Regions from separate parts of the Enterobacter pseudoroggenkampii genome, predicted to be linked through region 1. Evidence: predicted binding sites of a transcription regulator. Region 1 holds the regulator's gene; each other region holds the start of a gene.

What was found. The regulator sigma-54, encoded in region 1, starts transcription at its own class of promoters, with help from an activator protein. The targets are predictions, from matches to a motif close to GTTGGCACANNTTTCGCTNT.
Region 2: the regulator sigma-54 is predicted to act here: its motif matches at 7,691-7,710, upstream of OTG14_RS01890 (amino acid ABC transporter substrate-binding protein).
Region 3: the regulator sigma-54 is predicted to act here: its motif matches at 5,859-5,878, upstream of glnK (P-II family nitrogen regulator).

Annotation. Positions count from the first base shown of each region.
Region 1 covers NZ_JAPMLV010000006.1:125,041-134,753, forward strand. The annotation lists gene mlaC (phospholipid-binding protein MlaC) at 1-305, opposite strand, end outside; gene mlaD (outer membrane lipid asymmetry maintenance protein MlaD) at 324-872, opposite strand; gene mlaE (lipid asymmetry maintenance ABC transporter permease subunit MlaE) at 877-1,659, opposite strand; gene mlaF (phospholipid ABC transporter ATP-binding protein MlaF) at 1,667-2,479, opposite strand; gene OTG14_RS20165 (calcium/sodium antiporter) at 2,707-3,684, shown strand; gene kdsD (arabinose-5-phosphate isomerase KdsD) at 3,697-4,683, shown strand; gene kdsC (3-deoxy-manno-octulosonate-8-phosphatase KdsC) at 4,698-5,264, shown strand; gene lptC (LPS export ABC transporter periplasmic protein LptC) at 5,261-5,836, shown strand; gene lptA (lipopolysaccharide ABC transporter substrate-binding protein LptA) at 5,805-6,359, shown strand; gene lptB (LPS export ABC transporter ATP-binding protein) at 6,366-7,091, shown strand; gene rpoN (RNA polymerase factor sigma-54) at 7,139-8,572, shown strand; gene hpf (ribosome hibernation promoting factor) at 8,595-8,882, shown strand; gene ptsN (PTS IIA-like nitrogen regulatory protein PtsN) at 8,965-9,456, shown strand; gene rapZ (RNase adapter RapZ) at 9,502-9,713, shown strand, end outside.
Region 2 covers NZ_JAPMLV010000001.1:383,729-393,441, forward strand. The annotation lists gene leuS (leucine--tRNA ligase) at 1-2,404, opposite strand, end outside; gene OTG14_RS01865 (zinc ribbon-containing protein) at 2,619-3,101, shown strand; gene rihA (pyrimidine-specific ribonucleoside hydrolase RihA) at 3,156-4,097, opposite strand; gene OTG14_RS01875 (amino acid ABC transporter ATP-binding protein) at 4,218-4,943, opposite strand; gene gltK (glutamate/aspartate ABC transporter permease GltK) at 4,943-5,617, opposite strand; gene gltJ (glutamate/aspartate ABC transporter permease GltJ) at 5,617-6,357, opposite strand; gene OTG14_RS01890 (amino acid ABC transporter substrate-binding protein) at 6,513-7,418, opposite strand; gene lnt (apolipoprotein N-acyltransferase) at 7,772-9,310, opposite strand; gene corC (CNNM family magnesium/cobalt transport protein CorC) at 9,316-9,713, opposite strand, start outside.
Region 3 covers NZ_JAPMLV010000001.1:152,040-161,752, reverse strand. The annotation lists gene yczR (MocR-like transcription factor YczR) at 1-948, shown strand, start outside; gene OTG14_RS00785 (hypothetical protein) at 1,032-1,247, opposite strand; gene OTG14_RS00780 (hypothetical protein) at 1,244-1,495, opposite strand; RNA gene ffs (signal recognition particle sRNA small type) at 1,757-1,853, opposite strand; gene OTG14_RS00770 (MGMT family protein) at 2,024-2,335, shown strand; gene OTG14_RS00765 (YbaY family lipoprotein) at 2,366-2,893, opposite strand; gene tesB (acyl-CoA thioesterase II) at 3,094-3,954, shown strand; gene amtB (ammonium transporter AmtB) at 4,145-5,434, opposite strand; gene glnK (P-II family nitrogen regulator) at 5,470-5,808, opposite strand; gene OTG14_RS00745 (SmdB family multidrug efflux ABC transporter permease/ATP-binding protein) at 6,029-7,810, opposite strand; gene OTG14_RS00740 (SmdA family multidrug ABC transporter permease/ATP-binding protein) at 7,803-9,575, opposite strand; gene OTG14_RS00735 (Lrp/AsnC family transcriptional regulator) at 9,606-9,713, opposite strand, start outside.

The DNA of each region.
Region 1 (9,713 bases):
TTCAGGTATTCACGGAACGCGGCAAAGTAGGCCTCACGCTGCGCAGGGGTCGCGTCTTTGTAATAACGTCCCAGCACCAGCGCACCCGCATATTTTATCTGCACATACGGCAGCAGTTCCTGGTCAACGACTTCACGCAGATAATCAGGATTAGCACGAATTTTAGGCTGTTCGTTTGTAAGACGGTCGAAGGTCTTCTTCGCCGCTTCGTCCATCAGTTTGTACGGGTTACTCTGATCCGCAGCGTGGGCGGCGGTAAGAGGGGCGATGACCAGCATGGCAACCATTAACAGTCGTTTAAACATGAATGACTTCTCCTGAAATTAATTCGCAGCACCAGGTGTCGGTGCGGCGTCGGTATGCTCTTCGCTCTGCGCAGGGGCTGCATCGGATTTTTTCTCATCCCCTTTGCTGTTGTAAAGGAACTGACCAATCATATCCTCCAGAACCATCGCGGATTTCGTATCCTGAATGACGCTACCGTCTTTAAGGATAGTCGTTCCCAGCTCGGGGTCTTCAAAACCGACGTTAAGCGCCAGATATTGTTCACCCAGCAGGCCGGAAGTACGGATAGAAAGGGAACTGGTGTCCGGGATATGGTTATAACGCTCTTCGATATCCATCGCGACGCGTGGCAGATAGGTTTTCTCATCGAGCGTAATGTCCGTTACGCGTCCGATCACCACGCCGCCAATACGGACCGGTGAACGCGCCTTCAGCCCGCCGATGTTATCGAAGGTGGCATAGATGCGATACGTCGGCTCGGTGCGCACAGACGTAATATCCGCCGCTCTCAGGCAGATGAACAGCGCGGCCAGCAGCGCCAAAAGCAGGAATACACCGACCCAAATTTCATTTTTTCTCGTTTGCATGAACTCAATTCCCAAACATCAGTGCGGTGAGCACAAAATCCAGACCCAGTACGGCCAGCGACGAATGTACGACGGTACGTGTAGTTGCACGGCTAATGCCCGCCGACGTCGGGATGGCATCGTAACCATTGAACAATGCAATCCACGTGACCGTAATGGCAAATACCACGCTTTTAATCAGGCAGTTAACCAGATCCATTCGCAGGTCAATGGCGTCCTGCATCGCGGACCAGAAGAAACCGGCATCAATGCCTTTCCAGTGCACGCCAACCAGCGAACCGCCCCAGATACCCACGGCGACAAACAGAATAGTCAGTAACGGTAAAGAGATCACCCCAGCCCAGAAACGCGGCGAGATCACGCGACGTAGCGGATCGACCGCCATCATCTCCATGCTGGAGAGCTGCTCGGTCGCACGCATCAGGCCAATTTCTGCCGTTAATGCCGACCCCGCACGCCCGGCGAACAACAGCGCCGCCACAACCGGCCCCAGTTCTCGCAGCAGCGAGAGCGCCACCAGCATCCCGAGGCTGGTTTCCGCACTGTAGGTTGTCAGAACAAGATAGCCCTGTAGCCCAAGCACCATACCGATAAAAAGACCGGAGACAATGATGATGAGCATCGACAGCACGCCGACATTATAAAGCTGCCGCACCAGCAGCGGTGCGTGCTTACGGAATTCCGGCTTGCCGACCAGCGCGTTGAATAACATCAATCCGGCACGCCCGAACGTCCTGATGGTTTTTATGCCACGGTGTCCGAGAGCGGCCAACGCATTTAACAGCATGAGTGGCTTAACTCCCTATTCCCAGTAAATCGTCACGATAGTCGCCCGCCGGGTAGCGGAACGGCACAGGGCCATCGGCAATACCGTCGAGGAACTGCCGCACGCGCGGATCGCAATTCTCCTGCAGCGCCTGAGCGCTACCGTGCGCGACGATCTTTTTGTCCGCCACGATATAGGCGTAATCGGCAATGCTCAATACTTCCGGTACATCGTGAGATACCACAATGCAGGTGACGCCAAGCGCACTGTTCAGTTCAGAGATGAGCTTCACCAGCACGCCCATCGTGATGGGATCCTGTCCAACGAACGGTTCGTCAAACATGATTAAATCAGGTTCGAGTGCAATGGCTCGCGCCAGCGCGGCGCGGCGCGCCATCCCCCCGGATAGCTCTGAAGGCATCAGTTTCGCGGCGCCCCGCAAACCGACGGCTTCAAGCTTCATCATCACCGTGCTTTTCAGCAGTTCAGGCGGCAGGCTGGTATGCTCGCGCAGCGGATAGGCCACGTTATCAAAGACATTCATGTCGGTGAACAAGGCTCCAGACTGAAAGAGCATGCTCATGCGTTTGCGGACAGTATACAGGCGCGAGCGTGACATCTCAGGGATGTTTTCGCCATCAAAGAGAATTTCACCGCTATCCGGTGGGATCTGCCCACCAATAAGGCGCAACAGGGTCGTTTTACCGATCCCGGACGGCCCCATGATGGCAGTGATCTTGCCACGCGGTACGGTCAACGAAATATCATCAAATATCAATCTGTTGGCGCGAGAAAAACTCACACCGCGAACATCGACTAAATTCGCCATCGTTTGGCTCATTTATGGTTCCTTTATTACCCTGCTCACATTAAGGCATGCTGCCTGAATCAGCCCTCAACTCCGCATTTTTACAGAATAATAGCCGTTGAGGTTAGCGAAAGCTGGCATTTGTTTTACTTTTCCGGCGCATAAAGTCAAAATTAGGAATTCGTTACGCCTCAGACTGTATGCAGTCCAGCCATTTCCGCGCGATGGACCGACGAGTATACCTGAAGAAAGGACTTTTGATGCTTTTAGCAACAGCACTGTTAATAATTGGTTTACTTTTGGTGGTCTACAGTGCTGACCGTTTAGTGTTTGCTGCATCTATCCTGTGTCGCCTGACGGGCGTACCGCCTGTCGTCATCGGGATGACCGTGGTCAGTGTTGGAACGTCACTTCCTGAAATCATCGTCTCTGTCTCGGCATCGCTGCATGGCCAGTTAGACCTGGCAGTCGGCACTGCGATTGGCTCTAACATCGTCAATATACTCTTGATTTTAGGCCTGGCGGCACTGCTCCATCCATTTCGCGTGCATTCTGATGTTCTGCGCCGTGAATTGCCGCTAATGTTAATCGTAAGTCTGCTGGCAGGGTGCGTATTTTACGATGGTGTACTGAGCTACAGCGACGGCATTTTCTTGCTGGCGCTGGCCGTTATTTGGCTGCTGTATAGTGTTAAAATCGCCCGTCTGGCTGAAAAGCAGGGCCAGGATAGCCTCACGCGTGAGCAGGTCGCCGAACTTCCGCGAGAAGGCACGCTGCCTGTTGCCCTGCTGTGGCTTGGTGTTGCGCTGATCATCATGCCGATGGCAACGCGTATGGTCGTGGATAACGCGACGGTGCTGGCGAACTATTTCGCCATCAGTGAACTGACCATTGGCCTGACGGTGATTGCCATCGGTACCAGCCTGCCGGAGCTGGCCACGGCCATTGCGGGGGCACGCAAAGGTGAGGATGACATTGCCATTGGTAATATCATCGGTTCCAACATATTTAATATCGCCATTGTGATGGGGCTGCCGGCCCTGATTACGCCAGGGCCCTTTAATCCCCTGGCGTTCTCACGCGACTACGGCGTGATGTTATTGGTCAGCGTGATATTTGCCCTGCTCTGCTGGCGGCGGCAACGACAGATCGGCAAAGGCGCAGGCGCGCTGCTGACGGGTGGATTTATCGTATGGATGGCGATGCTGTACTGGCTCTCGCCTCTTCTCTCTGGGTAACGGAAACGCATTATGTCGCAAATAGAATTGCAGCCGGGTTTTGACTTTCAGAAAGCAGGCAAAGACGTTCTGGAGATTGAACGTGAAGGTCTGGCGCAGTTAGATCAGTACATTAATCAGGATTTTAGTCTGGCATGTGAGAAGATATTCTACTGTGCCGGCAAAGTCGTGGTGATGGGGATGGGTAAGTCCGGCCACATTGGACGCAAAATGGCGGCAACGTTTGCCAGTACCGGCACCTCGTCCTTCTTTGTGCACCCGGGGGAAGCCGCGCACGGCGATCTGGGTATGGTCACGCCGCAGGATATCGTCATCGCGCTGTCCAACTCCGGTGAGTCCAATGAGATCCTGGCGTTGATCCCGGTACTGAAGCGCCTGCAGGTGCCGCTTATTTGCATGACCAGCCGTCCGGAAAGCAGCATGGCGCGTGCGGCCGACATTCACCTGTGCGTGAAAGTGCCCAAGGAGGCCTGCCCGCTCGGCCTGGCGCCGACGTCCAGCACCACCGCCGCGCTGGTCATGGGTGATGCGCTTGCCGTCGCGCTGCTCGAAGCCCGTGGTTTTACGCCGGAAGATTTCGCGCTTTCCCACCCGGGCGGTGCGCTGGGGCGCAAGCTGCTGCTTCGGGTAAACGATATTATGCACACCGGGGATGAGATCCCTCACGTCAGTAAAGAAGCCTCCCTGCGTGATGCGCTGCTGGAAATCACCCGCAAGAATCTGGGTATGACGGTCGTGTGCGACGATCTGATGAAAATTCAGGGGATCTTCACCGATGGCGACCTGCGTCGCGTGTTCGACATGGGTGTCGATGTCCGCACGCTCGGCATTACCGACGTGATGACGCCAGGCGGTATCCGCGTGCGTCCGGGTACGCTGGCCGTGGATGTGCTGAACCTGATGCAGTCCCGCCATATCACCTCCGTTATGGTTGCCGATGGCGACCAGTTGCTGGGTGTGGTACATATGCATGATCTGCTGCGCGCAGGCGTAGTGTAATGAAGGATAAGACAATGAGTAATGCGGGTGCATCCCTTGCAACCTGTTATGGTCCGGTCAGTACCCAGATGATGGCAAAGGCGGAAAACATTCGTCTGCTCATCCTGGATGTGGATGGGGTACTCTCCGACGGCCTGATTTACATGGGCAATAATGGTGAAGAGCTGAAAGCATTTAACGTTCGCGACGGCTACGGTATCCGCTGTGCGCTCACCTCAGGTATTGAGGTGGCTATCATCACCGGGCGAAAAGCTAAACTGGTAGAAGACCGCTGTGAAACCTTAGGCATTACCCATCTGTATCAGGGGCAATCCGATAAGATGGCGGCGTTTAAGGATTTACTGGGTAAACTGGCTATCGCACCGGAAAACGTGGCCTACGTCGGGGACGATCTGATTGACTGGCCCGTGATGGCTGAAGTTGGGCTGAGCATCGCCGTTGCCGATGCGCATCCGCTGCTGATCCCGCGCGCTGACTACGTTACCCACATCAACGGGGGCCGCGGTGCCGTACGTGAAGTCTGCGATCTGCTCCTGCTGGCGCAGGGCAAGCTTGATGAGGCCAAAGGGCAATCGATATGAGTAAAACCAGACGTTGGATTATCATTTTGCTTTCGCTTGTCGCACTGGTATTGATTGGCGTGAACCTTGCCGATCGCGACGATACGCAAACGGAAGTGATCAACAATAACGATCCAACCTATAAAAGCGATCACAGCGACACCGTGGTCTACAGCCCTGAAGGCGCGCTGAACTATCGCCTGATTGCCCAGCATGTTGAATATTTTTCAGATGATGGTATTTCGTGGTTTACCCAACCTGTCATGACCACATTTGATAAGGACAAAGTGCCGACGTGGTCAATTAAGTCAGATCGGGCAAAACTGACAAATGACCGTATGCTTTATCTGTATGGCCACGTTGAAGTCAACGCCCTGACCGCTGACTCGCAGCTACGAAAAATTACGACGGATAATGCCCAGATCAACCTGGTAACCCAGGACGTGACGTCGCAGGATCTGGTCACACTGTATGGCACAACATTTAATTCCAGCGGTTTGAGAATGCGCGGGAACTTACGCAGCAAAAACGCCGAGCTGATTGAAAAGGTTAGAACCTCCTATGAAATTCAAAACAAACAAACTCAGCCTTAAAGTAATTATCGCCAGCGCGATGCTGGCGACCAGTCTCCCCGCGCTTGCTGTAACGGGCGATACCGACCAACCGATCCATATCGAGTCCGATACCCAGTCTCTCGATATGCAGGGCAACGTCGTCACCTTCACGGGTAACGTCGTCATGACTCAGGGCACCATCAAAATTAACGCGGACAAAGTGGTCGTGACCCGTCCGGGTGGCGAGCAAGGCAAAGAGATCATTGATGGTTACGGTAACCCGGCCACCTTCTACCAGATGCAGGACAACGGCAAGCCGGTGAAAGGTCACGCTACGCACATGCACTATGAGCTGGCGAAGGACCTGGTCATCCTGACCGGTAATGCGTACCTGGAACAGCTGGACAGCAACATTACCGGCGACCAGATTACCTATCTGGTGAAAGAGCAAAAAATGCAGGCCTCCAGCGAGAAAGGCAAACGCGTCACCACCGTACTGGTTCCGTCGCAGCTGCAGGACAAAGGCAAAGGCCAGGCCCCGGCACAGAAGAAGAGTAACTAATTCGTTATGGCAACATTAACTGCAAAAAATCTCGCGAAGGCCTATAAGGGCCGCCGTGTCGTAGAAGATGTCAGTCTGACCGTCAACTCCGGCGAAATTGTAGGGCTGCTTGGCCCTAACGGTGCGGGTAAAACCACCACTTTCTACATGGTCGTTGGCATTGTGCCGCGCGATGCCGGCAACATTGTCATTGACGATGAAGACATCAGTCTTCTGCCGCTGCACGCGCGCGCACGTCGCGGGATCGGCTACCTGCCGCAGGAAGCCTCCATTTTCCGTCGTCTTAGCGTTTACGATAACCTGATGGCGGTCCTGCAAATTCGTAACGATCTGACCAGCGAACAGCGTCAGGATCGTGCCAACGAGCTGATGGAAGAGTTCCACATTGAGCATCTGCGCGACAGCCTCGGTCAGGCTCTCTCCGGGGGCGAACGCCGCCGCGTTGAGATTGCCCGTGCGCTGGCCGCAAACCCGAAGTTTATCCTTCTGGATGAACCGTTTGCGGGCGTTGACCCAATCTCGGTTATCGACATTAAACGTATCATTGAACACCTGCGTGACAGCGGGCTTGGCGTACTGATCACCGACCACAACGTCCGTGAAACGCTGGCCGTGTGTGAACGCGCGTATATTGTGAGCCAGGGCAATCTGATCGCCCACGGTACGCCACAGCAGATCCTCGAAGACGATCATGTTAAGCGCGTCTATCTTGGGGAAGACTTCAGACTCTGATAGGGTAGAGGTAACGTAACGCCGAACCGGAGAAAAATGCTCTGAACATGAAGCAAGGTTTGCAATTAAGGCTCAGCCAACAACTGGCGATGACGCCGCAGCTACAGCAGGCAATTCGCCTGTTGCAACTGTCCACGTTAGAACTTCAGCAGGAGCTCCAGCAGGCGCTGGACAGCAACCCCCTGCTGGAACAAACCGATCTTCATGACGAGGTAGATACCCAGCAATCGCAGGATACAGAAGCGCTCGACACCGCGGATGCACTCGAACAAAAAGAGATGCCGGACGAGCTTCCGCTGGATGCCAGCTGGGATGAAATCTACACCGCCGGAACCCCTTCCGGTACGCGTGCAGACTACCAGGATGATGAGCTACCGGTCTACCAGGGCGAAACCACCCAGTCACTGCAGGATTACCTGATGTGGCAGGTGGAACTCACACCCTTCTCCGATACCGACCGCGCGATTGCCACCTCAATTGTCGATGCCGTTGACGACACTGGCTATTTGACCGTCACGCTGGACGATATTCTGGAAAGCATGGGCGACGACGAGATAGAGCTTGAGGAAGTTGAAGCCGTTCTGAAGCGCATCCAGCGTTTCGATCCGGTAGGCGTGGCCGCAAAAGATCTGCGCGACTGCCTGCTGATCCAGCTTTCTCAGTTCAGCAAAGAGACGCCGTGGCTCGACGAGGCGCGCTTAATCATCAGCGATCATCTGGATCTGTTGGCTAACCACGATTTCCGCTCCCTGATGCGCGTCACGCGCCTGAAGGAAGAGGTGCTGAAAGAAGCGGTGAATCTGATCCAGTCGCTCGATCCGCGCCCGGGACAGTCGATCCAGACCAGCGAGCCCGAGTACGTCATCCCGGATGTGCTGGTCAGAAAACACAATGGCCGCTGGGTCGTTGAACTGAATTCAGACAGCATCCCTCGCCTGCAAATCAACCAGCAGTATGCCTCCATGTGCACCAGCGTGCGTAACGACTCCGACAATCAATATATTCGTAGCAATTTGCAGGAAGCGCGATGGCTGATCAAAAGTCTGGAGAGCCGAAATGATACGCTGCTACGCGTCAGCCGCTGTATTGTCGAACAGCAGCAGGCGTTCTTTGAGCAGGGCGAAGAGTATATGAAACCGATGGTACTGGCGGATATCGCCCAGGCCGTCGAAATGCATGAATCAACCATTTCCCGTGTCACCACGCAGAAGTATCTGCACAGTCCACGCGGTATTTTTGAGCTTAAGTATTTCTTCTCCAGCCATGTGAATACCGAGGGCGGCGGCGAAGCGTCGTCAACGGCCATTCGTGCCCTGGTGAAGAAGTTGATCGCCGCGGAGAACCCCGCGAAGCCACTAAGCGACAGTAAGTTAACCACCATGCTGTCCGATCAGGGTATTATGGTGGCACGTCGTACTGTTGCGAAGTATCGAGAGTCTTTATCCATTCCGCCGTCCAACCAGCGTAAACAGCTGGTCTGACACAACCGATAAGGAAGACACTATGCAGCTCAACATCACTGGACAAAACGTCGAAATTACTGAGGCTTTACGCGACTTTGTGAACGCGAAGTTTGCAAAACTCGAGCAGTATTTCGAAAGGATCAATCAGGTCTATATTGTGTTGAAAGTGGAGAAAGTGACTCATATCTCGGATGCCACCCTGCATGTTAACGGGGGTGAACTGCATGCCAGTGCGGAAGGGCAAGACATGTACGCTGCTATCGACGGCTTGATTGATAAGCTTGCACGACAGCTCAATAAACATAAAGATAAACTGAAACAACACTAATTGTCCGGGCAGTTAACGGGTGCAGGACGGCCTGTTGTGAAACACAACAGGCCATTTGTACAGTTAGCGCTTAGGTGAAATTATGATGAACAACGATTCCGCTCTTCAACTGAGCAATGTCCTTAACCAGGAATGTACCCGCAGTGCGGTTCACTGCCAGAGCAAAAAACGTGCGCTGGAGATCATCAGTGAACTGGCCGCAAAACAGCTGGGCCTGCCGCCGCAGGTGGTATTCGAAGCGATTCTGACCCGTGAAAAAATGGGCAGTACCGGTATCGGCAACGGCATCGCGATACCGCACGGCAAACTGGAAGAGGATACTCTGCGTGCCGTTGGTGTGTTTGTGCAACTTGAAACACCCATCGCCTTCGATGCCATTGATAACCAGCCCGTCGATCTCCTCTTCGCGCTGCTGGTGCCTGCCGACCAGACGAAAACCCATCTGCATACGCTGTCGCTGGTCGCAAAACGTCTGGCCGATAAAACCATTTGCCGTCGGCTGCGCTCGGCCCAAAGTGATGAAGAGCTCTATCAGATTATCACTGAAGCAGAAGGCAATCAGGATGATGCATAACCAGGAGATGGCCTTCACATCTGTTGTCCTGAGGAGAAACGGAACATGGTGCTGATGATTGTCAGTGGCCGTTCAGGGTCGGGGAAATCCGTTGCTCTGCGCGCGCTGGAAGACATGGGTTTTTACTGCGTAGATAACCTGCCGGTCGTGTTATTGCCCGACCTGGCCCGCACGCTTGCGGAGAGACAAACCTCTGCCGCCGTCAGTATCGACGTCCGTAACATGCCTGAATCGCCAGAGATCTTCGAACAGGCCAT
Region 2 (9,713 bases), on a different contig from region 1:
CCAGCGTCGTGTTTTCCACCATCGCTGATTCGTCAGCCTGCGGCCACGGCGCGTTGTCGATATCGCCTTCGCCTTTCAGCTCCTGCCACAGGGTAAAGCTAACGTGCGGCGTGAACGGGTTCAGCATGCGAACAACGGCCAGCAGCGCTTCACGCATTAAAGCACGATCCTGCTCGCCGTCCTGTGAAGCCTTCGCCAGCTTGTTCATCAGTTCCATAATAGCCGCAATTGCGGTATTGAAGGTCTGACGACGACCAATATCATCGGTCACTTTTGCAATCGTTTTATGAACATCGCGACGCAGCGCCTGCTGATCTTCAGTCAGTGCGGCGGCATTCAGCGCCGGGGCATCGCCCAGTGCAGTGTGTTCGTAAACCAGTTTCCAGACGCGTTTCAGGAAGCGGTTTGCACCTTCCACGCCAGACTCCTGCCACTCCAGCGTCATGTCCGCCGGAGAAGCAAACATCATGAACAGACGCACGGTATCTGCACCGTAACGCTCAACCATCACCTGCGGGTCGATACCGTTGTTTTTCGACTTAGACATCTTGCTCATGCCGGTGTAGACCAGCTCATGACCTTCGGCGTCTTTGGCCTTCACGATACGGCCCTTCTCGTCGCGTTCAACGATCGCGTCAACCGGAGAAACCCAGTTACGCTCGCCGTTGGCACCGACGTAATAGAAGGCATCCGCCAGCACCATGCCCTGGCACAGCAGCTGTTTTGCAGGTTCGTCAGAGTTCACCATGCCCGCATCGCGCATCAGCTTGTGGAAGAAGCGGAAGTAGAGCAGGTGCATGATGGCGTGTTCGATACCACCGATGTAGATGTCTACCGGAAGCCAGTAGTTTGCCGCTTTGGAATCCAGCATACCGTCCTGATACTGCGGGCATGTGTAGCGCGCATAGTACCAGGATGACTCCATAAAGGTGTCAAAGGTATCGGTTTCACGCAGCGCAGGCTGACCGTTGACGGTGGTTTTTGCCCACTCAGGATCGGCTTTGATCGGGCTGGTGATGCCGTCCATGACGACGTCTTCCGGCAGGATCACCGGCAGCTGATCTTCTGGCGTTGGCATCACGGTGCCATCTTCCAGCGTCACCATTGGAATTGGCGCACCCCAGTAACGCTGACGGGAAACACCCCAGTCGCGCAGACGGAAGTTAACTTTACGCTCGCCCACGCCAAGGGAGGCCAGCTTGTCGGCGATGGCGTTAAAGCCCTCTTCGAAGCTCAGACCGCTGAATTCACCGGAGTTGAATAGGGTGCCTTTTTCAGTCAGCGCGTTTTCGGACAGGTCTGGTTCAGAACCATCGGCGGCCAGAATAACGGCTTTAATCGGCAGGTTGTATTTGGTGGCAAACTCGTAGTCGCGCTGATCGTGGCCCGGAACAGCCATTACCGCACCTGTACCGTACTCCATCAGCACGAAGTTCGCTGCCCAGACCGGGATCGCTTCGCCAGTCAGCGGATGCTTAGCATAGAAGCCTGTCGCAACGCCTTTTTTCTCCATCGTCGCCATGTCGGCTTCGGCCACTTTGGTGTTGCGGCACTCATCGATGAAGGTAGCCAGTTCCGGATTGTTTTCTGCCGCTTTCTGCGCCAGCGGGTGACCTGCAGCCACGGCCAGGTAGGTCGCGCCCATGAAGGTGTCCGGACGGGTGGTGTAGACAGTCAGAGTCTGGTCGTAGTTCTCAACGTTGAAGGTAATCTCCACGCCTTCAGAACGGCCGATCCAGTTGCGCTGCATGGTCTTAACGGTATCTGGCCAGTGGTCGAGGTTATCCAGATCGTTCAGCAGCTCATCAGCGTAAGCGGTGATTTTGATAAACCACTGTGGGATCTCTTTACGCTCAACTTTGGTGTCACAGCGCCAGCAGCAGCCATCAATAACCTGTTCGTTCGCGAGAACGGTCTGGTCATTCGGACACCAGTTAACGGCAGAGGTCTTCTTATACACCAGGCCTTTTTTGTACAGCTCGGTGAAGAACTTCTGCTCCCAGCGGTAGTATTCCGGGGTACAGGTTGCCAGCTCGCGGCTCCAGTCATAGCCAAAGCCCAGCATTTTGAGCTGGTTTTTCATGTACGCAATGTTGTCGTATGTCCACGGGGCCGGTGCGGTGTTGTTTTTGACCGCCGCGCCTTCCGCAGGCAGACCGAACGCATCCCAGCCGATAGGCTGCAGAACGTTTTTGCCCAGCATGCGCTGGTAACGTGCGATCACATCGCCAATGGTGTAGTTACGCACATGGCCCATGTGTAGTCGACCAGAAGGATAGGGAAGCATCGACAGGCAGTAATACTTCTCTTTGCTCTCGTCTTCGGTTACTTCAAAGGTGCGCTTCTCGTCCCAGTGTTGCTGGACTTTTGATTCTATCTCTTCCGGGCGGTATTGCTCTTGCATGGCAGCCAGTGGTCCTGTTTTCAATACAGCTACAAATGTAGCCAATGGATGTGGTCATTCAGATCCGCATAGCATAGCCCAAACGCCCGCGTCAAAACAGCCTTTCGCACAAATGCGCTTTGCAGGAATTTACCGGGTCTGTGCTTCACCTGACAAAGCGGCGATGAAATAAGGTCTATTATTAGAAATAGTTACTTACCCGGGAGGCAAAATGATGAACAAGGTTGCTCAATTTTACCGCGAACTGGTGGCGACACTGACGGAACGACTGCGTAACGGCGAGCGCGATATCGATGCGCTGGTGGAGCAGGCGCGTGCCCGCGTGTCGCAAACGGGTGAGTTAACGCGAACCGAAGTGGAAGAGGTGACGCGCGCCGTGCGTCGCGATCTGGAAGAGTTCGCGCGCAGCTACCAGGAGAGCCAGGAGGAGGTCACGGACAGCGTTTTCATGCGGGTGATTAAAGAGAGCCTGTGGCAGGAGCTGGCCGATATTACGGATAAAACGCAGCTGGAGTGGCGTGAGGTCTTTCAGGATTTGAACCACCATGGTGTGTACCACAGCGGTGAGGTGGTCGGGCTGGGAAATCTGGTGTGCGAGAATTGCCACCACCATATTGCGGTGTATACGCCGGAGGTTCTGTCGCTGTGCCCGAAATGCGGCCACGATCAGTTTCAGCGTCGGCCGTTTGAGCCCTAGGTAAAAGCGCAGGTTTGCTCCCTCTCCCCATGGGAGAGGGTCGGGGTGAGGGCATCAGGCCGCACTATAGTAAGCCAGTCTCTCCGCCAGCAAATCCACAAACGCCTCCCTGTCGATGTCCACCATCACGGTAGTATTCGGCGTATTCCCCGTCAGCGAGTAATAATCCACCACCGTCATTCCCTGGGTGTATTTTCCCTGCGTTTCCACGCCAACCCAGCGGTCAACCGTGGTGAATATCTCAGGCTTTAACAGCCAGGCAATCGTGCACGGGTCGTGCAGGGGCGCGCCGTGGAAGCCCCACTTCTCGGCTTTGTGATACTCCATAAAGAAGTCGAGCAGCTCGGCCACGGTTGTCGCGACCGGATTACCAACGGAACGGAAGCGCTCAATATCGTCCGCCATAATCTGCGCGCGATGGGTAACGTCCAGTCCCGCCATTACAATCGGTAAGCCGGACTGGAAGACAATCTCAGCGGCTTCCGGGTCGACAAAGATGTTGAACTCCGCCGCAGGCGTCCAGTTACCCAGCCCTATGGCCCCGCCCATGATGACGATACGGGCTATTTTGCTGTGCAGTTCAGGGTGGCTGTTCAGCAGCAGCGCGACGTTGGTTTGCGGCCCGGTAGCCACCAGCGTCACGGGTTCCATGCTCTCGTGCAGCACCTTCGCCATCAGCTCCACGGCGGTGCAGTTTTGCGGCGCGAAGCCCGGCTCCGGCAGCGCCGGACCGTCCAGCCCGCTTTCACCATGCACGTTATCCGCGATAATTAATTCACGCATCAGGGGCTTGAGGGCTCCACCAGCGACGGGAATATCGGTGCGCTTGAGCAACGTCAGCATACGCAAAACGTTACGCAGGGTTTTATCCGGCGTCTGGTTTCCGGCAGAAGAGGTGACGGCTTTGAGGTCGAGTTCAGGGGAGGCAAGTGCAAGGACGAGCGCGATCGCGTCATCATGACCCGGATCGCAATCGAGAATAATAGGCTGTGCCATAGCGTTCTCCATACGTAGCGTTATTTTGTGACAAGGTTAACGCTGCGATGTGATGCCGACGAGAGGAAGTGAGTGAAAGCGTGAAGCAGTGCGCAATCCGCAGATTGCGCACCGGGAAGATTAGTGCAGGATTTTGGCGAGGAAGTCTTTGGCGCGCTCGGATTTCGGGTTAGCGAAGAACTCTTCTTTCGGTGAGTCTTCGACAATTTTCCCTTCGTCCATAAAGATCACGCGGTTGGCCACCTTACGGGCGAAGCCCATTTCGTGGGTCACCACCATCATGGTCATCCCTTCGTGCGCCAGTTCGACCATCACGTCCAGCACTTCGTTGATCATCTCCGGATCGAGCGCCGACGTGGGCTCATCAAACAGCATCGCCACCGGATCCATGCACAGCGCGCGGGCGATCGCCACACGCTGCTGTTGGCCGCCAGAAAGCTGCGCCGGGAACTTATCGGCATGCGCAGAAAGCCCAACGCGTTCCAGGAGCTTCAGACCTTTCTCGCGCGACGCTTTTTTATCACGCTTAAGCACTTTAACCTGCGCCAGCGTCAGGTTCTCAATAATAGAGAGGTGAGGGAACAGCTCAAAATGCTGGAATACCATGCCAACGTGAGAGCGAAGCTGGGCGAGGTTGGTTTTCTTGTCGTTGACTTTAGTACCGTTGACGACGATCTCACCCTGCTGCACTGGCTCCAGTCCGTTGACGGTTTTGATCAGCGTCGATTTACCGGAACCTGACGGCCCGCACACTACCACCACGTCGCCTTTTTTCACTTCGGTGGAGCAGTCGGTCAGCACCTGAAAGTGCCCATACCATTTAGAAACATTTTTCAGGGAAATCATTATACCGTCCTTTTCTTCAGCCAGCTGACCAACAGCGACGCGCTTAAACTAATCACAAAATAGACCGCACCCGCGAAGAGCACCATCTCAACCTGCGTACCATCACGCTCACCGATGGTTGACGCGGTACGGAAGAAGTCTGCCAGGCTCAGAACGTAGACCAGCGAGGTATCCTGGAACAGCACGATACCCTGGGTCAGCAGGAGCGGAACCATGGCGCGAAACGCCTGCGGCAGAATAATGAGCTGCATGGACTGCCAGTGCGTCATCCCCAGCGCCAGCGCGGCGCTGGACTGTCCGCGGGAGATACTCTGAATGCCCGCTCGGATAATCTCTGAATAGTAAGCGGCCTCAAACATCGAGAACGCTACCATCGCCGAGATCAGACGGATATCGGTTTTCGGCGACAGCCCCAGCACGTTCTGCAGGAAGCCGGGCACGATCAGGTAAAACCACAGCAGCACCATTACCAGCGGGATGGAGCGGAACACGTTAACGTAGGCGGTCGCGAACCAGGCGAGCGGCTTAAAGCTCGACAGACGCATAACGGCCAGCAGGGTGCCCCAGACGATACCGACGATGATGGCAATGACGGTGATTTTTAAGGTAATCATCAGGCCATCAAGCAGGTAAGGCATGGATGGAACGATAGAACTCCAGTCAAATTCGTACATTATTTGCCCCCCATGTTGCCCGGCAGGCGAATTTTGCGTTCAACCAGGTTCATCACCAGCATGATGAAAGCGTTTATCAGAACATAGGCGAGCGTGATCGCGGTGAAGGATTCCCACGCGTGAGCGGAGTAATCCAGCAGCTTGCCCGCCTGCGCAGCCATATCGACCAGGCCGATGGTCGAGGCGATGGCCGAGTTTTTCACCAGGTTCATCATCTCGGAGGTCATCGGCGGAACGATGACGCGGTAGGCGTTAGGCAGCAGCACGTAGCGGTAGGTTTGTGGCAGGGTTAATCCCATCGCCAGACCCGCATTTTTTTGTCCACGGGGCAATGACTGAATGGCGGCACGCACCTGCTCGCAAACGCGCGCAGCGGTAAACAGCCCCAGACACATCATGGAGGAGACAAAGAACTGTACGTTCGGATCCAGTTCCGACTTGAACCACATGCCAATATTTTCCGGAAGCAGTTCCGGGATAACCAGATACCAGGTAAAGAATTGCACGATCAGCGGAACGTTACGGAACAGTTCCACATACAGGGTGCCGAGTGTTGAAAGAAAACGGTTAGGGACGGTGCGCAGAATACCGAACAAAGAACCGACAAGAAACGCGATGATCCACGCCGTTATCGATAATGCCACGGTGACCTGAAAGCCGCTCCACAGCCAGCCAAGATAGGTGGTGTTGCCGAACGGGGCTTGTTGCAGAAATATGCCCCAGTTCCAGTCGATTGACATAATAAACTCCAGAAAAAAAAGGGTAGCAGCGCTACCCTCGAAGATTGGTGAGAAGCTCATTTTTCGCGCTGAGTGGGGAACGACCACTCAACGTATAGTCTGTCCATGCTTCCCGACAATCGAGAGGGCAGGAGATCCCGCCCCTGTTGTTCTAATTAGTTAAGAGCCTTGTCATTTGGAGATTTGAACAGCGCTTTCATGTCGTCAGACAGTTCAAAATTCATGTTCAGGTTTTTAGGTGGAATCGGGTTCTTGAACCACTTGTCGAACCATTTTTCCGCTTCGCCGGAGGTCTGCACCTGAGCGATGGTGTCATCGATCAGCTTTTTGAACTGCGGATCGTCTTTACGCAGCATACAGCCGTAGGCTTCTTTCGACTGCGCGGTGCCGACGATATCCCAGTTGTCTGGTTTTTTCGCTTTCGCACGTTCACCCGCCAGCAGGGCGTCATCCATCATAAACGCGACGGCACGACCGCTTTCCAGGGTACGGAAGGAGTCGCCATGGTCTTTCGCGCTGATGATGCGCATATCCATTTTTTTCTCGTCGTTCAGCTTGTGCAGCAGCACTTCTGACGTGGTACCGGAGGTGACAACAACCGCTTTGCCTTTCAGGTCAGCGAAGTCTTTAATCTCACCGCCTTTCTTCGTCAGCAGGCGGGTGCCTACAACAAAGATGGTGTCAGAGAAGGCAGCCTGTTTTTGACGCTCGAGGTTGTTGGTGGTGGAGCCACACTCGAAGTCAAAGGTGCCGTTTTGCAACAGTGGAATACGGTTTTGTGAAGTGATAGGGATCAGCTTCACCTGCAGGTCAGGTTTGTTCAGCTTTTTCTTCACGGCTTCAACGATAGCGTTGGAGTAATCCTGTGAATAGCCCACGACTTTTTGCGTGTTGTCGTAGTAAGAGAACGGGACAGATGATTCACGGTGGCCGACCACGATGACGCCGTTTTTGGCAATCTTGTCGAGAGTGCTGCCTGCTGCAGGCGCATCTTCAGCGTGAACCACGCCAGCAGACATTCCCATAACCAGCATTGCTGTGGCCAGTTTACGTAATTGCATACCCAACTCCTTTTTTATCAGCGCCAGAGACGCATTGATACCCATTGTGATGTTGTTATATCTCGCGCAATGCGAGTGCAGTGTTATGCAAGCTTGTTAACATTTAGTCTGGCTTAATGTAAAGATTTTGCTGCGTTATTGTTTATTTTTGCGAAGCGCGCCGCACCATTCAGAGGCAAATATCTCCCGTTGCACCGTTTCGGTGCTACCGATGATCTACGCTGGTGCGACAAAGTTGCACGTTAAGCCAAACTGCGTTTACCTGAATAAACAAAGCAATAGGCGTGCCAGAATGGGAGTTTGGGAGGATTTGCCGGGTAAGCGTCAGCGCCACCCGGCAACAGAAGGGAAGGTTATTTACGACGCTGACGCAGGCTCATCAGCACCGCGCCAAAGCCGAACAGCACGGTCAGTATCCACAGCGACCAGTTGCCGGTACGGGCGTATGGCGTCAGTCCCGTGGTCGGCGTGACGTTAGCGGTCAGTACCTCACGGGTAAACTGCGGGATCATCGCCTGAATTTCACCCTGAGGACCAATCACGGCGGTGATGCCGTTGTTGGTGCTGCGCAGCAGCGGACGCGCCAGCTCCAGGGAGCGCATACGAGCCATCTGGAAGTGCTGCCACGGGCCGATTGACTTACCAAACCAGGCATCGTTGGAGATAGTCAGCAGATAGTCCGTATCCGGGCGGAAGTTATCGCGCACCTGCTCGCCGAGAATGATTTCGTAGCAGATGGCCGGCGTCAGGGCAGCGCCGTGCGCGTGCAGCTGAGGCTGAACGTACGGTCCGCGGCTGAAGGAGGACATCGGCAAATCAAAGAACGGGGCCAGCGGGCGCAGAATCGATTCCAGCGGCACAAATTCACCAAATGGCACCAGGTGGTTCTTGTTGTACCGGTCAGTGGAGTGGTAGCTGTATTCGCTGTCTTTGCCGAGCGTAATGATGGTGTTGTAGGTGTCGTAGCGGTTCTGCTGATTCAGACGCGCATCGACAATCCCGGTGATAAGCGTGCTGCCGCGGGCCAGCAGCAGGTCGTTCATCATGTTGAGGAACGGCTGCTGGTTAATTTCCAGATCGGGGATCGCAGATTCCGGCCAGATAATCAGCTGTGATTTACCCATCACCTCTTCAGTGGCGTTGGCGTAGATCTTCAGCGTATTCAGCAGCTCTTTTTCGTCCCACTTCATGGACTGCGGGATATTCCCCTGCACCATGGAAACCCGCATGGCGCGATCGGGCTCAGGCGTGAACCACTGGATATAGCACAGCGGGAAGGGCAGGGCGAACAGCACCAGCGCCACAGCCAGCGGTTTCCAGCCGCGCGTGACCAGCGCTAATACCAGCAGGCCGCTCACGACCATCAGCAGGAAGTTGATAGCTTCAACACCCATTACCGGTGCCAGGCCTTTCAGCGGGCCGTCAATCTGGCTGTAGCCGAACTGCAGCCACGGGAAGCCGGTCAACACCCAGCCGCGCAGGAACTCGGTTACCTGCCAGACCACCGGCGCGGCAATGGCGACGCGCAGCCAGTTGGTTTTGGGCCACAGGCGAGAAAGGATGCCGGCGAACAGACCGGTATAGAGCGAGAGATAGGCGGCGAGCAGTACCACCAGGAAGACGTTTACCGGGCCAGGCATACCGCCAAACTGGGCGATGCTGACATAAACCCAGTTGATGCCTGAGCCAAACAGCCCCAGCCCCCAGAAGTAGCCGATAGCGGCAGCCTGTACCGGACGACGGTTCAGGGTCAGACCCTGAAGCCCCATCAGGGAGAGAATGGCCGCGGGCCAGATATCGTAAGGAGAAAAAGCCAGCGTACCGCTGGCTCCGAGTAACAGCGCCAGCAGCAAACGGACGCGCTGGCGTTCAAGCAATGGGGCAAATGCCATTTACATTAATCTTCCAGTTTTGGCACCGGTGAGTCGTCCGGCGTTCTGACGTGAACCTGTATAATACGTCGGCTGTCGGCCATGGCTACTTTGAACTGGTAACCGTCGATGTCAACGGTCTCTCCACGCGCCGGGAGGTGGCCAAAGGCCTGCATCACCAGCCCGCCAATGGTATCGACCTCTTCATCGCTGAAGTGGGTTCCGAAGGCGTCGTTGAAGTCTTCGATGGAGGCCAGCGCGCGCACGGTCCAGGTGTGGCGGCTAAGCTGACGGAAGTCGATATCTTCTTCTTCGTCGTACTCGTCTTCGATTTCGCCCACGATCAGCTCAAGGATATCCTCGATCGTGACCAGACCGGAAACGCCACCAAATTCATCAATAACAATCGCCATGTGGTAACGCT
Region 3 (9,713 bases), on a different contig from region 1:
GCGCGGGGTCTTCCTACCCGGGCAGACGAAGTGATGGTTGTCAATGGCGCCGTCAGCGGCTTCGCGCTGGTGTTGCGGATGATGACCGGGCCGGGGGATCGCGTCGTGGTCGATCACCCCACCTATCCGCTGGCGATTGCCGCCATTCAGGGTGCGCAGTGTCGGCCCGTGGGGGTGTCGCTACCGGAAACCGGCTGGGATACGGATGGCTTCGCGGCAACGCTTGCCCAGACGGCGCCTCGCCTGGCGTATCTGATGCCAGATTTTCATAACCCCACCGGGCGCTGTATGGATATCGCGACCCGTCGGGCCATCACGGATATTGCTGCCCAAACCCGCACGGCGCTGGTGGTGGATGAAACAATGGTGGATCTCTGGTTTGACGCGCCTCCCCCGCCACCGCTGGCCGCTTTTAATCCACAGGCCACCGTCATCACCTTAGGTTCTGCCGGAAAAAGTTTCTGGGGAGGGCTGCGTCTTGGCTGGATCCGCGCCTCCTCGCGCACGATCGCCACGCTTGCCCAGACGCGGGATACTCTGGATTTAGGCTCGCCGCTGCTGGAACAGCTGGCGATGCTGTGGCTCATTAACAACAGCGAGACCTTTCTGCCCGCGCGCCGGAAGATGCTGGCGGAACGACGCGATCGATGCGGTGAACTGTTGCGCGAACATTTCCCGGACTGGAAATTCCATGAAGCGGAAGGCGGGCTCTCTTACTGGATTGAGCTGCCGGGCATGCTGGCGACACAGCTTGCCGCGCGGGCTGAAATTCTGGGGATCAATCTGGGAACCGGTACGCGGTTTGGTTTATCTGGCGCATTTGACCGCTATTTACGGATGCCCTTCTCGCTCGAATCGACAGAGCTTGAACAGGCGTTGCTGAGGATTAAACCGCTATGGCTCGCCCTGAATAAAAACGTGCCATCGTTAAAACGCAGCGTGATCTAATATTAAAATTTTTGAAGCAGATCATAAAAAATAAAAACTGCTGACTGTCACGGATACAGTCAGCAGTTTTCACTAGTCAGGAGTTAATGCTGAGCAGGAATAGGAAAACCTTTCAGTGAAATAACGAAGTTTTCACCGTCTTTCTTTATTTTTGCGCCGGTATCACACCAGTCAGACGCAATACGAAAGAACTCATCACTTCCGACATTCCAGCCAAGACGTACATGCTTCACGTAGCCTGAACGCAACAGATCGCAGGCCTCTTTGTAGTCACTGGCAGTTGACAGTTGTTGTTTCATTTTCTCTTCTTCAGAAGTTTGCGTAGAGCTTTGATTTCTTTAGGAGTAAAAGGAGAAACACTCTCTTCTTCCGTGTGCTGATTATCAATATCCTCTTCCGATACTCCCGCCTCTTCTACTGCTTCGAACGCCAGCAGCAGCAGTTTCTCTGTCGTCACGCTTAAATTCTCGTTATTCACTTCCGCATAGTGGCGAAGTCTTTCTTTCAGCGCATCATCAATCTTAACGTTTAATACCGCTGTAGCCATGTTTGTCACTTCCCTTCGGAATAAGTACTTTATTTAATACACGAAGTTAACAATCTTATCCAGATATATATTTTTTTGAGTTATGGAAGAAAATAACCGTCCAATTATAAAATGACAGTCTATTATTACAGGTTTATGACAATAATATTTCAGCGGGATGAAATATATATTACACGATATAGGCATAATATTATTGCGGGATAGCGGTTTAAAGGGAGAGGTAAAGCAGGAAGATCTTATGAGGGCAGAAATGGGTGGGGGCCCTGCCAGCTACATCCCGGCACACACGTCGTCTGCCCTGGCTGCTTCCTTCCGGACCTGACCTGGTGAACAGAGTAGCGTTGCGGGAGAACCAACAGAGCCCCCATTGAGAGCGTTGATAACCAACGCGCTGGCGCATTATCCCTGTGCGAGGGCCCAATTGCAAGCCGCCAGGAACCGGATGCTGGTTTCTTGCGCAAACAGGCGCAGCAATCATGAAGATCCTGGTTTACCATAGCTTTCCAGAAACTCCCCACAGGTGAAGGTATGGACGAACACGACTCCTTTCCAAAGCGCGTATGGCAAATCGTTGCCTCAATTCCGGAAGGCTATGTCACCACCTATGGTGATGTCGCACGCCTGGCCGGTTCACCGCGCGCGGCGCGACAGGTTGGAGGCGTCCTGAAACGGCTGCCGGAAGGCAGTACGTTGCCCTGGCATCGGGTAGTAAATCGTCATGGCACCATTTCGCTCACCGGGCCGGATCTCCAGCGTCAGCGTCAGGCGTTACTTTCAGAGGGGGTGCAGGTGTCAGGGTCGGGTCAGATCGACTTGCAAAAGTTTCGCTGGGTCTACTGACCCCTCTCCCGGAGGAGAGGGGGATACACATTACATCTGAGTTGGTGGGGTTGGCAGGGACGGCTGATTGGTCTGCGGCGCGACCGGCACTTCGGTCTGCTGCACCGGCACCAGGTTCAGGTCGATTTTGGTCCCACCGTTGTTAATCGCTTCCTGGACCGTATCGGTAATGAAGACCAGCTTACCGTTAATGGTTACCGCTGCGCTCAGCAGGATACGGGCATTAGGCTGCACGTCCGACGGGTTATACGGCAACACGAAGCTAAACGGCGCCTGCTTGCCTTCAGTACGAACGGCACGCTGAGCCACGACTTTCGACGGTGCGTCGGCCAGGGAAGCATCAGACAGCGTCACGGTTAATACCGCATCCGGCGGCAGCGCAACTCTCTGTTTAATCCAGATGGTACCGGAAACGTTAGGCTGCTGAATGGATTGCTGCGAAAGAGTATTAATCCCGTTCGGGTCTGCTGCTGGCACTGGCACCTGGGCGCTCTTACCGGCACAGGCGGACAACGCCACCGCAATAGCTACACCACTTAGCATGGGCACGAGTTTCATTGAAGTCTCCTTATCAATGCACCAGCGGGATCGATCCCATCCGATGTCGTTTCAATCACATAACGTAGTTAAGTGTGGCACAACTCACTGATTAATGCCTGAAATCATCCTGATATTCAGATTATTCTACCCATCGGACCACTTTCATTTCTGCGTTATACTCAGCCTATCTTTCGCTACGGCGTTTATTGAGGACAACTATGAGTCAGGCACTGAACAATCTGCTGACATTACTGAATCTGGAAAAAATTGAGGAAGGACTCTTTCGCGGACAGAGCGAAGATCTCGGCTTACGCCAGGTCTTCGGGGGGCAAGTCGTTGGACAAGCGCTGTACGCTGCAAAGGAGACTGTCCCGGCAGACCGTCTGGTGCATTCGTTCCACAGCTACTTCTTACGCCCTGGCGATAGCGCGAAACCGATCGTGTATGACGTTGAGGTCCTGAGAGACGGCAACAGCTTCAGCGCGCGCCGCGTCGCGGCCATTCAGAACGGCAAGCCGATCTTTTACATGACCGCCTCTTTCCAGGCGCCGGAGCCCGGGTATGAACACCAGAAAGTGATGCCGCCGGCACCCGCGCCAGACGATCTCAAATCGGAAACGGATATCGCCCGTGCGCTGGCGCATCTGCTTCCGCCTCAGGTCAAAGAAAAGTTTCTCTGCGATAAACCGCTGGAGATCCGCCCGGTTGAGTTCCATAACCCGATGAAGGGCCACACCGCCGAGCCAAAGCGCCAGGTGTGGATCCGGGCTAACGGCACCGTGCCGGAAGATTTCCGAGTGCATCAGTATCTGCTGGGCTATGCGTCAGATTTCAACTTCCTGCCGGTGGCGCTGCAGCCGCACGGCGTCGGCTTCCTCGAAAAAGGAATGCAGGTAGCGACGATCGATCACTCGATGTGGTTCCACCGTCCCTTCAACATGAATGAGTGGCTGCTCTACAGCGTGGAGAGTACGTCGGCGTCGAGCGCTCGCGGGTTTGTGCGTGGGGAGTTTTACACCCAGGACGGCGTGCTGGTCGCTTCAACGGTGCAGGAAGGGGTAATGCGTAATCGCGGGTGATTATGTGCGGCCTGATGCCCTCACCCTGCCCCTCCCGACGGGGAGAGGGAATACACACTAAAAACGGCAACCTCAGGTTGCCGTTTTGCTTTTACCTTGTGCGGCCTGATGCCCTCACCCTGGCCCTCTCCCACGGGGAGAGGGAACAAACACTAAAAACGGCAACCTCAGGTTGCCGTTTTGCTGTTTATTAGGCGTTATACGCATTCTCGCCGTGGCTGTTGACGTCCAGACCTTCACGTTCCTGCTCTTCAGGGACACGCAGACCGACGGTCATATCCGCCAGTTTGTAGCCAATGAAAGCGACAACGGCAGACCACACCACGGTGATAGCAATACTTTCCAGCTGCACCAGAAGCTGATGAACCATGGTGACGCCTTCAGCGTAGCCCACACCACCCAGCGATTTCGCCGCGAAGATACCGGTCATGATACAGCCGACGATACCGCACACGCCGTGGACGCCAAATACGTCGCAAGGGTCATCCACGCGCAGCAGACGTTTCAGTGCGGTCACGCCCCACAGCCCCGCCAGACCGGACACCAGGCCGACCAGCAGCGCACCGCCCACACCGACATAACCACACGCAGGCGTGATGCCAACCAGACCGGCAATGGCACCCGAACAGGCACCCAGCAGAGAAGGTTTACCGCGTACCGCCCACTCGCCAAATACCCAGGAGAGGATTGCACCCGCCGTGGCCACAACGGTGTTCACGAAGGCCAGCGCGGCGATTTCGTTTGCTGCACTCGCTGAGCCGGCGTTGAAGCCAAACCAGCCAAAGTAGAGGATAGCCGTACCGGTAAAGACCATCGGCAGGTTGTGCGGTTTAAACGCTTCTTTACCGAAGCCCACGCGTTTGCCAATCAGGTAGGCACCCACCAGACCCGCTACCGCGGCGTTGATGTGAACAACGGTACCGCCCGCGAAGTCCAGCGCACCGTGCGTTGCCAGCAGACCGCCACCCCAGACCATGTGCGCAATCGGCACATAGGAGAGCGTCAGCCAGACCACCACGAAGATCAGGACCGCAGAGAAACGAATACGCTCGGCGAGCGCGCCCACAATCAGCCCGACGGTAATACAGGCGAAGGAGCCCTGGAACGCCACGTGAATATACTGATAGAAGCTGCCCATCAGCGCGGTCAGCTCAATATTTTTCAGCATCACCCAGTCGAAGTTACCAAAGAACGCGTTGCCCGTGCCGAACGCCAGCGAGTAACCGTAAACCACCCACAGCACGCAGACCAGTGCGAACGTCACGGCAACCTGCGTCAGCATGGAGAGAACGTTTTTGCCACGGATCAGGCCGCCGTAGAACAGCGCAATGCCCGGAATGGACATGAACAGCACCAGCGCGGTGCTGATCATCATAAAGGCGTTATCGGCTTTGTCGACCACCGCAGGGGTAGCAGCCAGCGCCAGGCCCGGCAGCAGTGCCAGCGAACCCAGACCCGTTTTAAGTGTTGCTATCTTCATTTTCTCGATCCCTATCACTGTGTGCCAGGCGTTAATTACAGAGCCGCTTCGTCAGATTCGCCGGTACGAATGCGAATGACGCGCTGCAGTTCGGCAACGAAAATTTTGCCGTCGCCAATTTTGCCGGTATAGGCCGCTTTGCTAATGACATCAATGACTTCGTCAAGCTGATCGTCAGCAATCGCGACATCAATTTTTACTTTTGGCAGAAAGTTAACGCTGTATTCCGCCCCGCGATAAAGCTCGGCATGACCCTTCTGACGACCAAAGCCTTTCACTTCGGTGACAGTCAGTCCCTGAATACCCATTGAAGACAACGCTTCGCGCACGTCTTCGAGTTTGAATGGTTTGATTACAACCGTAACCAGCTTCATAGATCCCCTCCAGTCAGAATTCGGTAATGGCCGCAGCTTACGCAGAAGGTATTGCAAGGGGTGTGCCAGAAATGAAAACGAAGGGGAACAACGGTGTGATGAGCGTTACACGGTTCTGTTAAACGCCCGGGTGAAAAAAAACGCACCATGCCGGTGCAGGGTGCGTTTCAGTTTTGCACCAACAGGAATGACTGTTAGCGCGCCGCCTCATTTTAGTGCATCAGGCGCTAAGCGACTCTTCATCACGCACGCTGGCGGCCAGCTCTTCGCCCGCCAGCTGCAGCTGGTACATCTGCCAGTAGCGCCCTTTTGCTTCCAGCAGCTCACGGTGCGTACCGCGTTCAACGGCCTGTCCGCGATGCAGCACCAGAATGGTATCCGCATCGACGACGGTGGAAAGGCGGTGGGCAATCACCACCAGCGTCGTATGATCGCGTACCGCGGCCAGCGCCTGCTGGATAGCCTGCTCGGTGCCGGAGTCAATGCTGGCCGTCGCTTCATCCAGAATCAGTATCTGCGGCGTTTCAATCAGCACCCGCGCCAGTGCCAGAAGCTGCTTTTGCCCGACTGAGAGATTGTTCCCCTGCTCGCCCAGCTTCGTATTGATCCCGTCGCTGAACCCGCGCGCCAGCTCTGCCAGCTGCACTTTTTCCAGCACGTCCCAGACCTGCTCCTGGGTGTAGTCTCGCCCCAGGGTCACGTTGGCGTAGAAGGTATCGGCCAGAACGACCGGATCCTGCTGCACCATCGCAACGCCTTTGCGTAACACGGTGTGGCTAAGAGACGCAAGCGGGCGTCCGTCGAGGCGGATTTCACCTTGCGTGACCGGGTAATAGCCCATCAACAGGCTGGCAAGCGTGCTCTTACCACTGCCGGTATGCCCCACCAGCGCCACAAAACCGCGCGACGGAACGTCAAGAGTGATGTCCTGCAACACCAGACGGTCTTCGCGATAGGCAAACGAGACGTTATCAAAGGCGATAGCCCCGCTTTGCAGAGGTCGCTCATCATTGCCGTAGGCCTGACGCGGCCTGTCCATCAGCTCAAAGACGCGCTCACCGGCGACGACCGCCTGTTGCAGCATCGATTGCTGCGTAGTGAGCTCGATCAGCGGCTCGTTGAGGCGTCCCAGATAGCTAATAAAAGCGTACAGCACGCCCACTTCAATCGTACCGTTTGAGCTCAGGCCAAAGAGCATCAGCAGCCCACACAGCACCAGCGCCGAGAAAAGGCTCAGCAGCGGTCGCAGCAGGAAACCGTCCAGGCGCAGCGTCTGCATACGCGCCATATAGTGCGAACGGCTGGCTTCGCCCATGCGTTCGCCAAAGCGCGCCTGCTGGCGGAACTGCTGGATCACGCTCATGCCGTTGATCACTTCGTTGAAGCCATCATTGATGTCGGCCAGGTAAGCGCGCACCCGTCGCACAATCGGCGTGCTGTAGCGCTGGTAAATCACCATAACAATCAGCACCGCCGGGAAGATGGTGATCGCCACGAGCGCCATGCGCCAGTCGAGGCTGAACATCGCCACCAGCATCGCGCCAATCAGCGCCGCGCTGCGTAATACCGTCGCGACCACGGTAACGTACAGATCGCGGATCACCTCGGTATCGTTGGTCACGCGCGAAATCACCTGCCCGACCGGCTGGATATCAAACTCGCTGAGCGGCTGGCGAAGCGCCGCGTCCATCACGTCCGTACGCAGCTGCTGTACAACGCCCACGGCTGCACGGTTAAACAGCAGCGACTGAGCATAGTGCAACCCTGCCGCCGTCAGCTGTAAGCCGACGTAGGCCACGCCTAAACCCGCCACCAGACCCAGCGGTAGAAAGCTTTTGGCGACCATGTTGTCGATAAAATAGCTGATGAGCAGCGGACCGCTCACCTCGGCAATTGCTGCAATCCAGAGCAAAAGCACGGCCACCGAGAGCGGTTTACGCCACGGCGAGCCATAGGCCAGCAGACGTTTGAGCGTTGGCCACATCGTTCCGAGCTTACGCATTGGCGGCCTCCTCATCCTGCTCCGGCGCATCGTCCAGCGCCGCTTCAAGCTGTTGATAGCGGTACATATCGCGATACCAGCCCGGCTGCTCGGCCAGCGTTTCATGCTGCCCGCGCTGGGCAATGTGCCCGTGTTGTAAGACCAGAATTTCGCTGGCTTCGGTGAGCGCTGACAAACGGTGGGCGCTGATAATCACCGTGCGTCCGTCGCCCCACTGACGCAGGTTATGCAGGATCTCGTGCTCGGTACGGCCATCCACGGCAGAAAGCGCATCATCCAGGATCAGGATTTCCGCATTCAGCAGCAGCGCCCGGGCAATGGAGATACGCTGTTTTTGTCCCCCGGACAGCATGACGCCGCGTTCCCCAACTTCCGTTTCGTAGCCCTGCGGCAGGCGCAAAATATCCTCATGCACACTGGCCAAACGCGCCACATGTTCAATCTCTTCCTGCGTCGCCGACGGACGTCCAAGGGCAATGTTGTTCGCCACGGTGTCCGAAAATAAAAACGGCGTCTGGCTGACGACCGCCAGGCGACCACGCCACTCATCCAGCAGTAGCCTGGTCAGGGGAATATCGTGGAAGCGGATATCACCCTCGGTGACGTCAAAGTGGCGCTGGAGCAGCGACAGCACGGTACTTTTGCCGGATCCCGTCGGGCCGCAGATGCCCAGCATCTGGCCCGGCTGTAGGGTAAAGCTGACGTTCTCCAGTACCGGATTCTCCGTATGCGGATAGATAAACTGCCGGACGTCGACGGTCATGACGCCGCGCCCTTCCGGTACCGCGTCGCTGCCGTCAACGACCACAGGTGCTTCGGCCAGCATGGCGCGAATGCGGCTATAGGCGGCGCTGCCGCGCTCCACGATGTTAAACATCCAGGCCAGCGCCAGCATCGGCCAGATCATGAGCCCCAGATACATCGCAAAGCTGGTTAATTGCCCCAGGGTCAACGTGCCCTGCACCACCATCCAGCTGCCGCCGCCAATCGCCAAAAGGTTCGCCATGCCAATCGCGATATAGATCGTCGGGTCGAAGCGGGCGTCAATACGCGCAACGCGCATGTTTTTCGCTCCCGTGTCCGCCGCATCGGCCGCAAACAGCGCAGACTGCCGGTCTTCCAGGCCAAACGCTTTGATCATGCGAATGCTGGTCATGCTCTCCTGGGTGCGATCGTTCAGAGACGAAAACGCCGCCTGCGCCAGCTTAAAGCGCTCGTGCAGCTGTTCACCATAGCGATTGATCGCCAGCGCCATGATCGGCATCGGCAGAAGAGCGAGCAGGGTCAACTGCCAGCTGATCTGCGTGGACATCACGATCAGCACCGCACAGCCCATCACCAGCGAGTCCACCAGCGTCAGCACCCCTTCCCCGGCGGCAAAGACCACGCGATCGACATCGTTAGTGGCGCGGGCGATGAGATCCCCGGTACGGTGGCGCAGATAAAATTCAGGATGCTGTCGGCTCAGCTGGCGGTAAAAATCTTCACGCAGCTCAACGGCCAGCTGATAGGACGCACCAAACAGCAGCACGCGCCAGACGTAGCGCAGAAGATAAACGATGACCGCCGTCAGCACCAGCGTGCCGACCCACATCAACACCCGTGCGGTGGTGTAATGCTGTTCGGTGACGCCATCCACGACGTACCCCACCACTTTCGGCGGGATCAGCTGCAGGATGGCAATGATAATAAGCAGGGCTACTGCACCGAGGTAGCGTTGCCACTCCCGACGAAAGTACCAGCTTAATTGGGCAAATAATCGCACGCGGTTTGTTCCTGAAGGTATTTTACGAAGTTATTCAATAGGTAATGCTGTGGTGTATTTAATCTGTTCCATGGCGAAACTTGAGGTGACGTCCGATAACCCCGGCACGCTGTTCACCAGCCGCTTGTAGAAGTCATC